4 regions of the Alteromonas sp. AO-Serp genome follow, and region 1 is predicted to be linked to each of the others. Evidence: predicted binding sites of a transcription regulator. Region 1 holds the regulator's gene; each other region holds the start of a gene.

Region 1 (3,674 bases):
TAACCACGGAAAATTGCATTCAGCAAATCCGCATCTTCAGGATTGTTCTCAAGATCAACGAGCTGTTCTTGTAATTGTTCAAGTATCTCTCCAGCCTCAACTAGAAAGTCCTGTAATATATCCTCGTCAACATCAAACGACATGCGCCCGCTCCCCTAAAAACCTAAGCTAGACAGAAGATCATCTACATCATCTTGGCCTGACACGACGTCGTCGCGCTTATCGGCATCAATGATAGGGCCTTCTGCCTCTACACCATCAACCTTATCGGCCTTAACGCTAGATGGTTTAGTTTGTTCTGCACCGTCGCGTTCACCAAACATGGTAAGCATGTTAACTAAGCTGTCTTCCACTTCTTTAACCAAGTCGATAACGCGGCGAATAACCTGACCAGTTAAGTCTTGATAACCTTGAGCCATCAATACTTCTGTAAGTAACTGTGTAAGTTTAGCTGACTGTGCCGAACCTTCTTCCAACAATTCGTCTAAGTCTGCGCATAAAGCCTTGAATTCACCCAACTCTATTTGGCGATTCATCAGCTTCTTCCACTCAGGCATAACCTTTTCGATGCGCGCCGACAGCATTTCAGCTATAGGCATGCTCGCTTCAACGGCATCCATAGTAGTATTAGCAGCTTTTTCAGTTTCTTCAATTACGTAGGTTAGGCGGGATTGTGCATCGGGAATATCATCGGTCGCGAGATTTTTAATGCGGTCGTCTATTTGGAAATTATTCAGCGCGTCATGGAGCTGACGCGTCAGTTTCCCTACTTCGGCAAATAACTCAACGTTTTCTTTCATTGAGGCCGCTTCTAATAGGGCATTGGCTGAAGCGTTGTCACCCTCTTCAAGGTAGGTGACAAGCTGTTTTGCTTCTTCCAACGAAATTGGAACGTTTACATTCGTTGACATCCAGTAAACCTCATTTCTCTGGTGAGCGTCTGGATCAACCTAAACGTTCGAATATTTTATCTAATTTTTCTTTAAGTGTTGCTGCAGTGAACGGCTTAACAACGTAGCCATTAACACCTGCTTGCGCGGCGGCAACAATTTGCTCTTTCTTCGCTTCAGCAGTAACCATAAGTACTGGTAGGTGCTTGAGCTTGTCATCGGCTCTAATCGCGCGAAGCAAGTCAATACCCTGCATTCCAGGCATGTTCCAATCGGTAACTACGAAATCGAAATCACCTTGCTGCAACATAGGCAATGCAGTACTTCCGTCATCCGCTTCCTGGATGTTGGAAAAACCCAAATCTTTAAGTAGGTTTTTGATGATACGTCTCATGGTAGAAAAATCATCGACCACGAGAATTTTCATGCTTTTGTCCAAAATAGCCTCCAGTGAGGGGTTAATTGTTATTAATTTCTATTCTTCGTCAGCTTGCCACGACTTCATTCGTGATTTGAGTTTTAACATGGCCTGACTGTGAATTTGACTGACTCTCGATTCACTTACATCAAGAACCTCACCAATTTCTCTTAGGTTCAGCTCTTCATCATAATACAGCGAAAGTACAATCGCTTCTCTTTCAGGTAATGTCGTAATTGCATGGGCAAGCGCTTTTTGGAAAGCGCCTTGCATTAAATCTTCCAGTGGTGCGTCGCTACCTCGATTTTGCTCTGTCGAAATAACATCTTCTGACACACCTAAATCTTCAATACCTACCAGCTTTCCGGCATTTACTTCATTAAGCATTTGGTGATAGTCCTGCAAGCTTACATTAAGCTTATCAGCAATATCAGAATCTCTAGCATCGCGGCCTGTTTCGCTTTCTACTTGCGAAATTGCTTCAGTGATCGCTCGGCCATTTCGGTGAACTGAACGCGGTGTCCAATCCCCTTTGCGAATTTCATCTAGCATAGCACCGCGAATGCGAATACCGGCAAACGTTTCAAAGCTGGCTCCTTTTGAACCATCAAAGTTTCGAGCGGCTTCTAATAATCCAATCATGCCTGATTGAATTAAATCGTCTACAAGAACACTAGCCGGCAATCGCGCTATCAAGTGATGCGCTATACGCTTAACCAATGGCGCATGTCTTTCGACTAACTGCGCTTTATCGGTTTGTTGTTGATAAGCGGCTGCCTTGCTGTTCAACGCTGACTTCCTACGGCTTTTTCTGCAACTAATTGTTCAATGAAAAACTCTAAATGGCCACCTGGCTGCGCTGGAATAGGCCATGTTAAGGCTTTACTTGCCAACTGTGTTATTGCAACGGCTGCCGGTGAACCTGGGTAAGCATCGACAATGGCTGTCTGTTTACGCACTGCTTTACGAATGTTCTCGTCAAACGGTACTGTCGCCACTAATTCTAGTGCAACATCTAAAAAACGCCCTGTCACTTTGCTTAATTTACTAAATAGCTCTTGGCCTTCTCGCACGTCGCGCACCATATTAGCCACAACTTTGAAGCGGAAAACACCGTGCTCTCTATTCAGAATTTTTATCAATGCATAAGCATCTGTCAATGAAGTAGGCTCGTCACACACAACGACCATGATGTCTTGTGAGGCTTTTGAAAAGCTCAACACCATGTCTGAAATACCTGCCGCTGTATCAACGATAAGCACGTCAATCTGCGAGCGCAGCTCACTGAAGGCACGAATTAGGCCAGCGTGTTGCGTTGGCGACAATTCTGCCATCGACTGCGTGCCTGATGTGGCAGGGGCAATCTTTATTCCGTGCGGACCGGTCACTAGTACTTCATCAAGTGTACATTCGCCGGAAAGCACGTGGGATAAGTTTTTCTCAACACGCAAACCTAACATAACGTCTACGTTAGCAAGACCGAGGTCCGCATCGAGAACCATTACACGTTTACCTTGCTTCGCCATGGCGATAGCGGTGTTCAATGTAATGTTTGTTTTACCTACGCCACCTTTGCCACCGGTGACGGCGATTACTTTGATTAACCGTGATTGCTTCATTTTTCTTAAGCTACTCGCTTGGTCGTCAATCATACTGCTTATGCTGTTTTAATTGCGTTGTTACCACTAGTATGATTCAAACCGTACTTTTTATAAAGCTTTGCAGCAGCGGAAACCAAAGATTTCGCTTCTGCAATCTTAATGTCTTCAGGTACTTTTTGACCATCGGTGACATAACTAACCGGTAATTGGTATTCAACCGCTGCACTAAGCACCTCTCCTAAAGAGTAGCACTCATCTAACTTTGTGAAAATACAGCCACTTAGTTCAATATCATCATACGCTTGAATGATTCTCTGCAAAGCAGGATATTGCGTATTTGCTTGCGCTACCAAATATTTTTTAACATTTGGCATTTGTCCGTTATCAAACTGCTTAATTTGTTTAATTAATCGACTGTCTCTTTGACTAAATCCAGCCGTATCAATCAATACTAGTCGCTTATGACGAAGTTGGAATAATAAATCCGCAAGTTCTTCACTAGTCTGCGCTTTTCTCACCGTGCAGCCAATAATCTTTCCGTATGTCGCTAGCTGCTCATAGGCGGCAATTCTATACGTATCGATGGTAATCATCGCAACCGACTCTGCACCGTATTTTTGCGCATAGCGGGCAGCAAGTTTCGCAACGGTAGTTGTTTTACCGGTACCTGTTGGTCCTACTAATGCAACAGCACCTTGTGCGCTAAGTATATCGTTTCCTGTCACATTTATGCGATTAGCCAATAGGTTAAGAAGATATACCCAT
Region 2 (3,674 bases), on a different contig from region 1:
GATTGACTATGCGAAAACATTGAACCATTGGTATGAAGCATTTATTTCTGCAAAAGATGAGCTTTTAAACGACGGTTATGACGAGCGTTTTATGCGAATGTGGACCTACTACCTGAAATATTGTGAAGGTGGTTTTTTAGAAAGAACAATCAGTACCGTTCAGCTTGTGATTTCAAAGCCTCATTACAGACTTGATTTGGCTCGTGTTTAACAACGCTAATTATCGATAGTAGTGACAAAAAAAGCGGCGCCCTTTTGGCGCCGCTTTCTTGTTTGAAGCTGACACTAGGTCAAAGCACTACTCATCTACAACTGATATAGGCTTCGACAGCATTGGCTTACCCTGATTGATATTAATTTCAACGCGGCGATTTTGCGCTCGGTCTGAAGGTGTAGTGGCATTTTCTACAATTGGATCGGTATCTGCCTTACCCACTACCGACATACGACTTTCGTCAAACCCTGGCGCGGTCCGCATGGCTTCAGCGACCGCTACAGCGCGCTGCGCTGACAAGTCCCAATTAGAACGATAGAGTTCATTAGCAATATGCTGGCCGTCACTGTGCCCTGAAATTTCGATTTCTCCAGGCACATCCGCCAACAGCGTACCTATTTTTCTCAACACCGGTTGGAATTGGGGCTGCAAAAAGGCCGAGCCCGCCGAGAAGGAACCGTTTTCACGGATTCGAATGGTTAACTGCTGACCCAACGATTCCATTTCCACCGAACCATCTAGAATTTGTTTTTCTAATTGCTGCGCTACTTTTTTCATCAGTTCAGCCATTTGCGACTGATCGGTGCTTTGCTCAGCCGATGAAGACGACTCAGTAGCCGTTTGTTGAGATTGTCCGCCACGCTGCTCGCCGCGCTGCTTCTGCCTTCCTCCGGCAGAGTCTTCGTTACCAGCCTGAAATTCCAGCATTTGCTGGGTCATTTCGTTAGTTTGCTGCTGAATGGATTCAATGGGCGTAGGGTCAGGTTTACCCGGACGAAATTCCATAGCAATAACACTGGTGCCCTTTGGAATATCTTTTACTTCAATTTTATTTTGCACACCAAAAGCAAACTTCATAGAGCCTGCAATTTGTTTAAACTTCAGTACGTCCATTTCCGAAAACGAAAGTAGCAGTACAAAGAAGCACATAAGCAACGACATCAGGTCTGCGAAGGTTCCCATCCAGGCTGGAAGCCCCTCGGGGGGACATTTTGGGCATTCTTCTTCGGCCATTACTCTTCCTCTGCGCTTCCGCGTTTACTCGCCGCAAGGTAGTTCTTTAATACCCCTTCGATAACACGTGGGTTCTGGCCGTCGGCTATACCCACAATACCGTCAAGAACAAGACTCTGGTTTAACTTCTCTTCTCCAGCTCTTACCGCCAGTTTAAAGGCAATTGGCAAACACACGACGTTGGCAAAAAAGGCACCATAAAGCGTGGTTAATAGCGCTACCGCCATGGCAGGGCCGATGGCTTTAGGGTCATCCATGTTTGAAAGCATGGCAACCAGACCGATCAAAGTACCAATCATACCCATCGCTGGTGCTACGTCACCCATTCCTTTAAATATAGAAGCGCCGAACTCATGCCTTTCCGTTGTCATAGAAATATCTTTAGCTAACGTTTCTCTCACCACTTCAATGTCGTGGCCGTCAACCAGCATGTCCACACCTTTTTGCATGAACTCATTTGAAATTTCCGCTTCTTCTAGTGCCAGAAACCCGCCTTTTCGCGCAGCGTCTGCCATTTCAACAATCTTCTCGATAAGCTCTTCAGGCGTTTCAATTTTGAACATGAATGCTTTGCCAGCAACTTTACCCGCACTGAAGAATTGGCCCAACGTAAACTGAGATAGGACAACAAATAGTGTTCCCCCGAATACAATAAGTATTGATTGCACGTCGATGAACATGCCCAAGCTGCCGCCCAGAATCATAGCCATAACTATGAAACCAATGGCGCCCAACATACCTATGACGGTTGCTAAATCCACTCACTCTTCCCCATTTATGCGCAGTCAGTGCTGTTAGTGTACAAATACCCTATCGGCAAAAGATAGAAATACTAAAACGACATTATTGAAAAATATCACATTTATTTGTTTATTATGAAGTAGGTTCTATGCAAAAGCGCAGCTTTGTCTTTTTTCTAAACTAAAATACCTAGCGCTTTTTCAGCTCCTTACTTTTTCCTTCACAGTAAATAACACGGTTACTTCTGAAAGGTTACTGAGCCTTGCATCGAATATAGCACAATTTGCTTGTATGTTGCCTTTTGAACTGGATGAAAAAAAAGCTATGTTACTGTGATATAGGCGATATACGGACAAACCATTTGACCCTTGTGCAACCCTCGGTTAATGTGCGCGGTATACGTATTTTGGCCACTATATTGAGTGTTTTTATGACGACAGAAAAAGCATCAGCGTCTTTTGAAGAAACTTTATCAGAACTAGAAGCTATCGTTAACGAAATGGAAAGCGGTGATCTGCCTCTTAATAAAGCACTAGAAAAATTTGAGCGCGGTATAGCACTTTCCCGCCAAGGCCAACAATCTCTTGAAAACGCCGAGCAAAAAGTAAAGATACTGCTCAGTGAACAAGGCGAAGAAACGCTCCACCCTCTTCCTGAAAGTGAACAGCCATAAATCGTTCATTTTTAACTAACAGGCAATCTATGAATTTTTCTGCTTTGCATCAGCAAGTTAAACAGCAAACTGATGCATCTCTTCTTACATTAATTGACGAATTACCCGATTACGCGCCGCGCTTGAAAGACGCAATGCGTCACGCCTTACTTGCTGGCGGTAAACGGATGCGACCACTACTTGTTCAAGTGGTAGGTAACACCCTAGACGTGCCCAAAAAAGACCAAATGGCTATTAGTATGGCCATTGAATGTGTGCACGCCTACTCGTTAGTCCACGACGATTTACCAGCCATGGACGACGACGACTTGCGCCGCGGTATGCCAACCTGTCATATCGCCTTTGATGAGGCTACCGCTATTTTAGCTGGCGATGCGCTGCAGGCACTTGCCTTTACAGTGTTAGCTGATGCGCCATTAAGCACGTATGCTGAAACAAAGCGTAGCCAGTTACTGTCTGTACTTGCGAAAAGTGCGGGTTACATAGGTATGTGCGGCGGGCAAGCTATCGATTTAGCCAGCACCGGCAAAACCATCTCGCTAGAAGAACTAAAACAGCTGCATAGATTGAAAACCGGTGCATTGTTAAAAGCCTGCATAGAAATGGTCGCCATTGTTAGTGAAGGCTTACTGCCTCAAACTAAAATTGACTTAATGGCTTATGCCGCGGATATTGGGCTAGCTTTCCAAGTTCAAGACGATATTTTAGATGTGGAAGGCAGTAGCGAAAAATTAGGTAAGCCCGCGGGGTCAGACGAAGCGTTAGGGAAAAATACCTTTCCAGCCAAACTTGGTATTACAGGCGCTAAACAAGAATTAGAAATGCTTCACGATAATGCACTTCAAGCATTGGCGCGTTTACCCTACAATACTGACAGTTTAATTGCGTTTAGCGAGCTTTTGGTAAAACGCGACCATTAGCCACGCGCCATGTTGAAAAAGATAATAAGTACATGAGTTTAGATCTCCAACATTACCCAACGCTTGCGCTTGCGCAAACACCCGATAAATTGAGGCAGTTGCCCCAAGACAA
Region 3 (3,674 bases), on a different contig from region 1:
TATTAGAAAAGCCAATTTCTTTATAAAACACGATACTCATGCGGCCTAGAAAGGCTTCACCGATTTTAAATAGAAAGATAAACAGTAAAAACGACGCCGCTAATTTAACGCCGTTTCGATTAAAAAATTCGGCGAATGGCGTGACCAGAGTAGTTTGTATCCAGTGAAAAACGGGAGACTGCTTTGTGTCTTTGGCTGTTATCTTTTCAAGCAAGGCTTCGCGGTCAATTTGTGGCTCGTTCGCTAAATACGTGGCGCACATTAATAAAGCCATGAGAGCACCGAGTAAAAGATAAATGTTTGGCCAAGTCCAAGATGTCATGTCAGCCAAGAAGAACGGGATAGCACCAAGCCCGCCATACCCTGTCCACCAGCCAGCGGTGGCTACTGAAGACGCAGCTGACATGCCGTCTTTGTCGTCTTGGGCAATACAGTCAATGCGAAAACCATCGATGGCGATATCTTGCGTGGCTGAGGCAATAGCAATAAGCAAGCCGATTAATGCAACATAAAACAAATCTTGGTCTGCAGTGAGTTGAGACATCACTAAACACAGCAAAACTACACAGCCTTGCATAGCGAAAATCCAACCTCGTCGTTGACCTAATAGTGGGGGCTTGATTTTGTCGACAAGCGGAGACCAGAGGAAATTAAAAGAGTATGTCGCGAAAATAATGCCGAATAAGCCGATGGCCGAGCGAGACAAACCTTCATCTTTGAGCCAAGCAGATAGCACTGAACCAATCATGATCCAAGGGAAGCCACTGGAAATGCCGAAAAGAAATATACTGAGGTATCGTTTGTCGTTAAACGTTTTTAAAGCGTTGAGCAAAACTGCGGCCTTAGGCAAGAATACAAAAGCATATTGAGCCATGAACCACAGTGAGAAGCAATAACGCGTTGAAGTGAAAATTTTACTATGGACGAATGCCTACGCAGTCGAGTGGGCAATGACCCAAACCTTCAAGGAAATTCACGCAGTTATTTAGTTCATCTACAAGAAACTGGTCGTTAATTAGCTTATCTTCATTCCAATAATGCACTTGGTGAAGTAAATGCCAAAAAACCCGTTCTTTTTGTGTGTAGGGCTGCGTTAAGGTGTAATCAATTTGCCCCCATTCTTCCATACTATCCCAAAAGAATAGCTCGATCTCCTCGATAGGAAGCTCTCCTTGCCAAAATGCTCTCAAATAGAAACACAGCTGCTTTGCTTTGTTATCTACGAAATCTTGAACACTCACAAGTAACTCAACCGTTTATGTTTGCTAAAAGTATTATAGTTCATAACAATCTTACTGCTTAGGACAGAGGCTTGCTATTTACACCATTAAATTTAGGTAATTGTTTTGGATACTAATTTAGCGTAATCGGTTAATTATCGAATTACCAGCCTAGGTGGCGAGTCCAACCAATAGTGCTATTTGCAACTATCTGAATATGAGGGGATTTCTGAAACTCCTTTATACTAAAGGCTAATAAATTGCTGGGAATAATTATTTGCCGATAGTGCATCTTTAGTGCGTTTTTTGCGCTAATCTTTCGCTTTTGCGTGGTACTGTTCGCCCAGTCGTTAAATCCACTTAGTGACAGATCCAATATTGGAAAGCTGGACTGCGCTATATTATCTATAACTAATGTGTTCGTTGATTCTTCTGGCCAAAAAGGTGAAATGGCTACGAAAGTGTCTGGATGAAGTTGAGGCTGTTGCTCTACGACGGACAAGTAAGTTGTGGCCAGCATGCCTTGTGCAATGACCATACGGTAGCCTGAATTGTCTTGTAAATAATTATTCAATGCATTGAGTTGTACCCTCAGCGCTGAAGTTGCTGATTCAAAATTGAGATACTGCGTAAGTTGATTACTTCTGGGGTGGATATTTTGGGCTGACATAGACGTAGTTTCAGAGTCTGACATGTCGGTGTTTGTAGATTCAGCAGGTAGGTTCTGCTGGGACGTGACATTGACCGGCAAATTAAACGGACTTATCACTACATTCCAGCCTTTTTCTGCAAGCATGTTGGCAAGGCTATTTCCCTGCGCGAGCGTAAGGCTAGAGGGAAAAGGCTCTGTGAGTATGATAGCCACACCCAAAGGTAATGGTGTTTGCGCTTCAATTTCAATAATTGGGGATTCAACTTCTCCAATCATCAAAGGTTTCACTTCTCCAGGCAGATAGGCGTGACTAACATCTGTGAAAAAGTCACAGTGAGCTGTCATAGGCAATAGCGAAACAATAACAGCAAATGTTAAAAGGAGAGCGTGCCTTTTCATAAAATGTGGTTTGCCTTTACCTTAATCTGGATCTATTCAGCTTGGACAGCATCAAATTAATTCGTACATCAAGCGTTATACGAAGGTTATCGGCAGGGTGCGTTAAAACTAAAATGGAGTCTATTGATAAAGTTGAATAGCGTTAAAACGCTACTCAAAACTTTCTGAGAGCGGCTTTGGGCAAAACGGACTAAAAGGGATGGCGACATTAAAGTGCAGCCAATGCCCAAGTGTCGGGTGCGAAAGACTCAAGCTTTCAGCATGAAGCTGTAAACGAGGCGCCATGGATAACGCTTCTTCATGCGCATAGAGTCTATCTCCCAAAATAGGGTGACCCAAAGCAAGCATATGTACTCGCAGTTGGTGAGAGCGACCGGTAATGGGATAAAGGGCAACGAGAGAATAGGGTCGCTCTTTTTCATCCAGTGTGCGCTCAATGACGTCAAAGTGCGTTACGGCTTTTTTACCGCGCTCGAAGTCTACCATTTGCTTTGGCCTGTTTGGCCAGTCGCAAATAAGGGGAAGGTTAACCTCTCCGCTGTCTTGTTCTACATGTCCATGAACTCGGGCGAAGTAGCGCTTTTTAGTTTGACGTAACTCAAACTGTTTCGAGATATGGCGATGACTATCTTTATTAAGCGCCAGCACCAAAATACCCGAAGTCGCCATGTCTAAGCGATGCACTACTGTGGCGGTGGGATACACTCGGTTCACCCGGCTAATTAGCGAGTCGCGGTGCTCCAATGCTTTGCCCGGAACGCTCAATAGCCCGCTAGGTTTATGCGCAACCACCATGTCCTCATCTTGATACAAAATATCAAGATAAGGTGTCATCGGTGGGTTATAAACAAAACTTGGGTTCGCCATTATGTACTCGTTACTTCACAGTCGCTTTTGAATGTTTAACCTTTCGAGGTTACGGGTTATTTACCACAATACGAATGGCGTCCAGCTGAACATCTGCATCCTGAATAACTTTATCAAGGGCGTTCATTTGCGTTTCAATAAACTCAATTTCGCTGTCACGTACTGCTGGGTTACGCTTTTGAAGATCTCGCAAGCGCTGTATTTCTTCGTTAAGCGTGCTGTGCATGCTGTTAAGTGCATCGTGTTGCTTTTGGTTAGCTTGCTGATGGGCAAGTTTACGCGCCTTTTCAATGGCAAGCTCAAGCGGCTGTTGCAAGGCTTTTAGAAGCTGAGCCGAGATCTTACGTCCAATTTTACGCTTAACGTCGAAGCTTAATTCAGACGGGTTTCCTTGCGCATCTAAACACACTCGCACGGGCGTTTGAGGTAAGAAGCGACCCAACTGAAGCGCTTTAGGCGCTTGCGCCTGCAGCACAAACAACGCCTCAACCCAATAAGCGCCTTTTGGCAAAGACGGCTCGGCAATGAAGCCCATG
Region 4 (3,674 bases), on a different contig from region 1:
TGCCCACACAGATTGTCTTGTCTAAATTTTTAAAGAACATTTACTAGAAGCCGTTACTTCTTAGTGACTCACCCTGTTCGAGTGAGGTGCGCATTTTACATCGTTTATTTTCGATGTCAACCATGTTTTTAAACTTTTTATTTGTTTGAAAACTTGGTTTCGCACTTGTTGCTGAGTTGGCTTTGTTTTTCTCGAAGCCCCCTCAGAACGTGGAGCGCATTATAGATACCTCTTGTGAAAGATCAACACTTAAATTGGATTTTTTTGCTTTTTAAGCCACTTTTGGTGTTAACCGCTCATTTCTGCATCATTTCTAGCGACTCAATCCATCTTTAGACTAGTTTTTTCACATTTTATTGTTCAATTTGTTACAAATGAGTAAACTATATACAGCCTCCAACACCATAATAAACAATAGAAAGGTAGGTATATGAAAGTAGGCTTTATTCAATGCGCTGTTATTAGCGCTATTTTTGCAATTGCAGGTTACTTGTTATTTTCTTCTGCTAGTTTAAACGTCCATGTTCCACTGACCGTCTCAGCAGCTCTGCTGATCAGCGGTATCGTTACTCCTTGGCTAGCGTCTCTTATTCAAAGTCCATCTTCCTCAGATGCCAGAGCACATTCTAATGACGGATCAGTAGAAACTTTATATGTGGGTAATTTGCCTTATAGAGCAAACGAGAACGCAGTAAAGGAATACTTCAGTAGCTTTATTGAAGTACAGTCGGTTCGCTTAATGAAGGATCGTAAAACTGGAAAAAGAAAAGGATACGGTTTTATCGAAGTTGTAACTGACGACTTAAACAGCGTTATCGATAAAACTAACGACTCAATCTTTCAGGAGCGAACCCTAAAAGTTCGCCCTGCAAAAGACAAAGTCGAACACGCATAATTTTGTGAGTACGGTTTATAGGCTATAAAAAAGCCCGGTTAGCTTTCGCTACCGGGCTTTTATATTAACAAATAGTTAGTTATTCACTTGTCTCAGCAGATTGAGGAAGTCCATTAAGTAACGTTTGATTGAAAGCATGAAACCTATTTATAGCAGATACAAGATCTGGCACTTGCACGTCTTTCATCTCATTAATCAACCCACCTATTAAGGTATTATAGTCTTCGTTACTTCCTAACGTACTTTCGGCATTAGCAAAAGTATCCATCATCTTTTCTAGATATTGCGCTATAGGGCTAACCACATTTCCAAACTTCGAATTATCGCTTTTGTCTTCATTGTAATGTTGGATGTTCTCATACGTCTTTAGCACTTCGGTCTGTGTTGTTCTATTTAACTGTAACGCGTAGCCAACTAACTCTTTATCGTCAAAGCCTAAACTTAACGCTTCTTCAAATGCTTTGTCGATGTCACCACTGTAAAAGGTGTCGGCGAGATCCTGAACTTGACCAACCAAATCAGCTATCGACTCTAACTCATCTTCATCAAGCTCGCCTTTCAATGAAAAGCTAATACCGCTTCGCTCATAGTATTGGTACGAAGTTTGTTGTTGGTATGACGCTGAAAAATTGTTTTCGCCTTGCTCGCCACTACCGCCTGATTGCTCCTGAGATGCCTGTGCTTGGAAATTAAGTTGTTGAGACGCTTGGAACGAGCGAAGACTCTCAAAACTAAAACTCACTTCGTCGCCATCTTTAGTTCGAATCAGCAAGCTTCCGCTTTTCTCATCCGATGCAGCTACCGCGTTTAAGGACGAAAGCGTTATAGCGTTCGGCTGCTGGCGACCAAATATGTCAGTTTCCAGATCGTTTATTCCTGTATCGATTAGATCGCGGCTTTTTGTCATTCCTTGCTCAATCTCTTCATTCATAAAACCAGCGAGGTCTTTTTCAGCCATAGCGAATCCACGGCTTACGCCTTCTCTCGCTTGGCTAAATAAGCCATTAAGCTTTTCTTCGCTGGCACCACCGATTGCCGCACCTCTAATAACGCCACCTACGAACTTAAGTACGTTTCTGGCAACTTTTTCAAAGTCGAACAAACTGTTCGACTTATCTTCAATGCTTTTCTCTTTGGCTTCTTGTGGCTTTTGGCCATCTATAACTAACGCTTGGTTAAGGCTGCTACTCACCACACGTAAGCCGATGCTAGTTTGGCTACTGGAAACAGATACTGATGCCGCTTGTTGTTTAGAAAACTCAGCCGCTTGCTGCAATCCGTCTTGCTGTAACTGCTTTTTCAACATTTCGTTCGGGTGAACTGATGCCTTTTGATCTGCTTTTTGATCGACCTTCTGGTCGCCCATAAAAGCCTTAATTTGACCCACGTTCATAATTTGATCCTCACTATCCTCAATCTTATTATCGGCAAAGAATCAGTATTGTTTAATTTTAATACAGCTTTTTTTACTGGGTCGTTCCTAATAATAATGCAGAAGTAGATAGCGCTTGTTGCAGTTATTTTATAAGGGACTACAATTCGCGACCTCAACATTGAATGGAGAATTTTATGACCGCGACCGAACAACAACGCTATCAAGCTCAGTTGGACGAAAAAGTAGAACGTCTTACTGCGTTACTTTCTCCGTTCAATGCGCCTGACTTAACCGTATTTCCATCGCAACCAACGCACTACCGTATGCGCGCCGAATTTAGAGTATGGCATGAGGGCGATGATTTGTTTCACATCATGTTCAACCAAGAAACAAAAGAAAAGTACCGCGTAGATAGCTTTCCTCCTGCTTGTAAAGTAATAAACGATGCTATGGCGCTGTTGTTAAAAGAAGTAAGACCAAATGAAGCGCTAAGAAAGAAGCTTTTTCAAATCGATTATCTTTCTGCACTATCTGGCGAGCTTGTCATCAGCCTTTTATACCATCGTCAACTAGATGAGAAGTGGCAAGAGGCTGCAAAAGAATTAAAGGCGAAACTCGAGGCTCACTTTCCGAAAGTAAACATCATCGGCCGTGCGAGAAAACAAAAGCTTATTATCGACAACGATTTTGTTATTGAGCGCTTACCCGTTAATGGCAAAGAATTCATATTTAAGCATATCGAAAATAGCTTCACTCAGCCCAATGCCGAAGTGAACTGTAGCATGATTGAATGGGCACTAGATTGCGTAAAGCCGCTCTCTGGCGATTTACTGGAGATGTATTGCGGTGCAGGTAACTTCTCACTGCCGCTAGCGCTTCACTTCGATAATGTTGTGGGGACCGAAATAGCCAAGCCCTCTGTACAAGCTGCGCAGTTTAATATTGAACAAAATCAGCTCAACAATGTGAAGATCGTAAGACTCGCCGCTGAAGAATTTACTCAGGCTATGAAAGGTGAACGTACGTTTAGTCGCTTAGAAGGCATTGATCTAAGTACATATAATTTCACAACTGTATTGGTTGACCCACCAAGAGCTGGGTTAGATGAAGACTCGCTTAGAATGATTCAGGATTACGATAATATCGTGTATATCTCGTGTAACCCTGAAACGTTGGCGCAAAACCTTGAGCTTTTAAGCGAAACTCACGACGTTGCTCAATCGGCATTATTCGATCAATTCCCGTTTACTCATCACATTGAGGCTGGCGTTTTACTTACACGCAAAAGTTAGTTTTGGTACAAATTGACAAGGCCTTTGGAGTCACAAAGGCCTATGAAGACGTATTAAAATAAGGTGGCTTTGATTAGAGCAAACGATGTGGACTTAAACCACTAATTCAATT

Evidence for each region. The regulator FliA, encoded in region 1, starts transcription of late flagellar genes. The targets are predictions, from matches to a motif close to CTAAAGNTNNNNNNNNNNNNGCCGATA.
Region 2: the regulator FliA is predicted to act here: its motif matches at 2,040-2,066, upstream of pomA (flagellar motor protein PomA).
Region 3: the regulator FliA is predicted to act here: its motif matches at 2,359-2,385, upstream of QVA83_RS08255 (DUF3530 family protein).
Region 4: the regulator FliA is predicted to act here: its motif matches at 2,318-2,344, upstream of QVA83_RS04560 (DUF5610 domain-containing protein).

What each region holds. Positions count from the first base shown of each region.
Region 1 covers NZ_JAFLMX010000002.1:64,077-67,750, reverse strand. The annotation lists gene QVA83_RS00410 (chemotaxis protein CheA) at 1-143, opposite strand, end outside; gene QVA83_RS00405 (protein phosphatase CheZ) at 156-911, opposite strand; gene cheY (chemotaxis response regulator CheY) at 946-1,329, opposite strand; gene QVA83_RS00395 (RNA polymerase sigma factor FliA) at 1,366-2,097, opposite strand; gene QVA83_RS00390 (MinD/ParA family protein) at 2,094-2,960, opposite strand; gene flhF (flagellar biosynthesis GTPase FlhF) at 2,966-3,674, opposite strand, start outside.
Region 2 covers NZ_JAFLMX010000279.1:25,206-28,879, forward strand. The annotation lists gene QVA83_RS18400 (SAM-dependent methyltransferase) at 1-211, shown strand, start outside; gene QVA83_RS18405 (flagellar motor protein MotB) at 299-1,228, opposite strand; gene pomA (flagellar motor protein PomA) at 1,228-1,989, opposite strand; gene xseB (exodeoxyribonuclease VII small subunit) at 2,400-2,642, shown strand; gene QVA83_RS18420 (farnesyl diphosphate synthase) at 2,672-3,562, shown strand; gene dxs (1-deoxy-D-xylulose-5-phosphate synthase) at 3,595-3,674, shown strand, end outside.
Region 3 covers NZ_JAFLMX010000108.1:477-4,150, reverse strand. The annotation lists gene QVA83_RS08265 (AmpG family muropeptide MFS transporter) at 1-874, opposite strand, end outside; gene QVA83_RS08260 (hypothetical protein) at 918-1,241, opposite strand; gene QVA83_RS08255 (DUF3530 family protein) at 1,384-2,271, opposite strand; gene rluA (bifunctional tRNA pseudouridine(32) synthase/23S rRNA pseudouridine(746) synthase RluA) at 2,422-3,138, opposite strand; partial or broken gene QVA83_RS08245 (RNA polymerase-associated protein RapA) at 3,188-3,674, opposite strand, start outside.
Region 4 covers NZ_JAFLMX010000053.1:79-3,752, forward strand. The annotation lists gene QVA83_RS04555 (RNA recognition motif domain-containing protein) at 431-895, shown strand; gene QVA83_RS04560 (DUF5610 domain-containing protein) at 975-2,288, opposite strand; gene trmA (tRNA (uridine(54)-C5)-methyltransferase TrmA) at 2,465-3,562, shown strand; gene fabR (HTH-type transcriptional repressor FabR) at 3,673-3,674, opposite strand, start outside.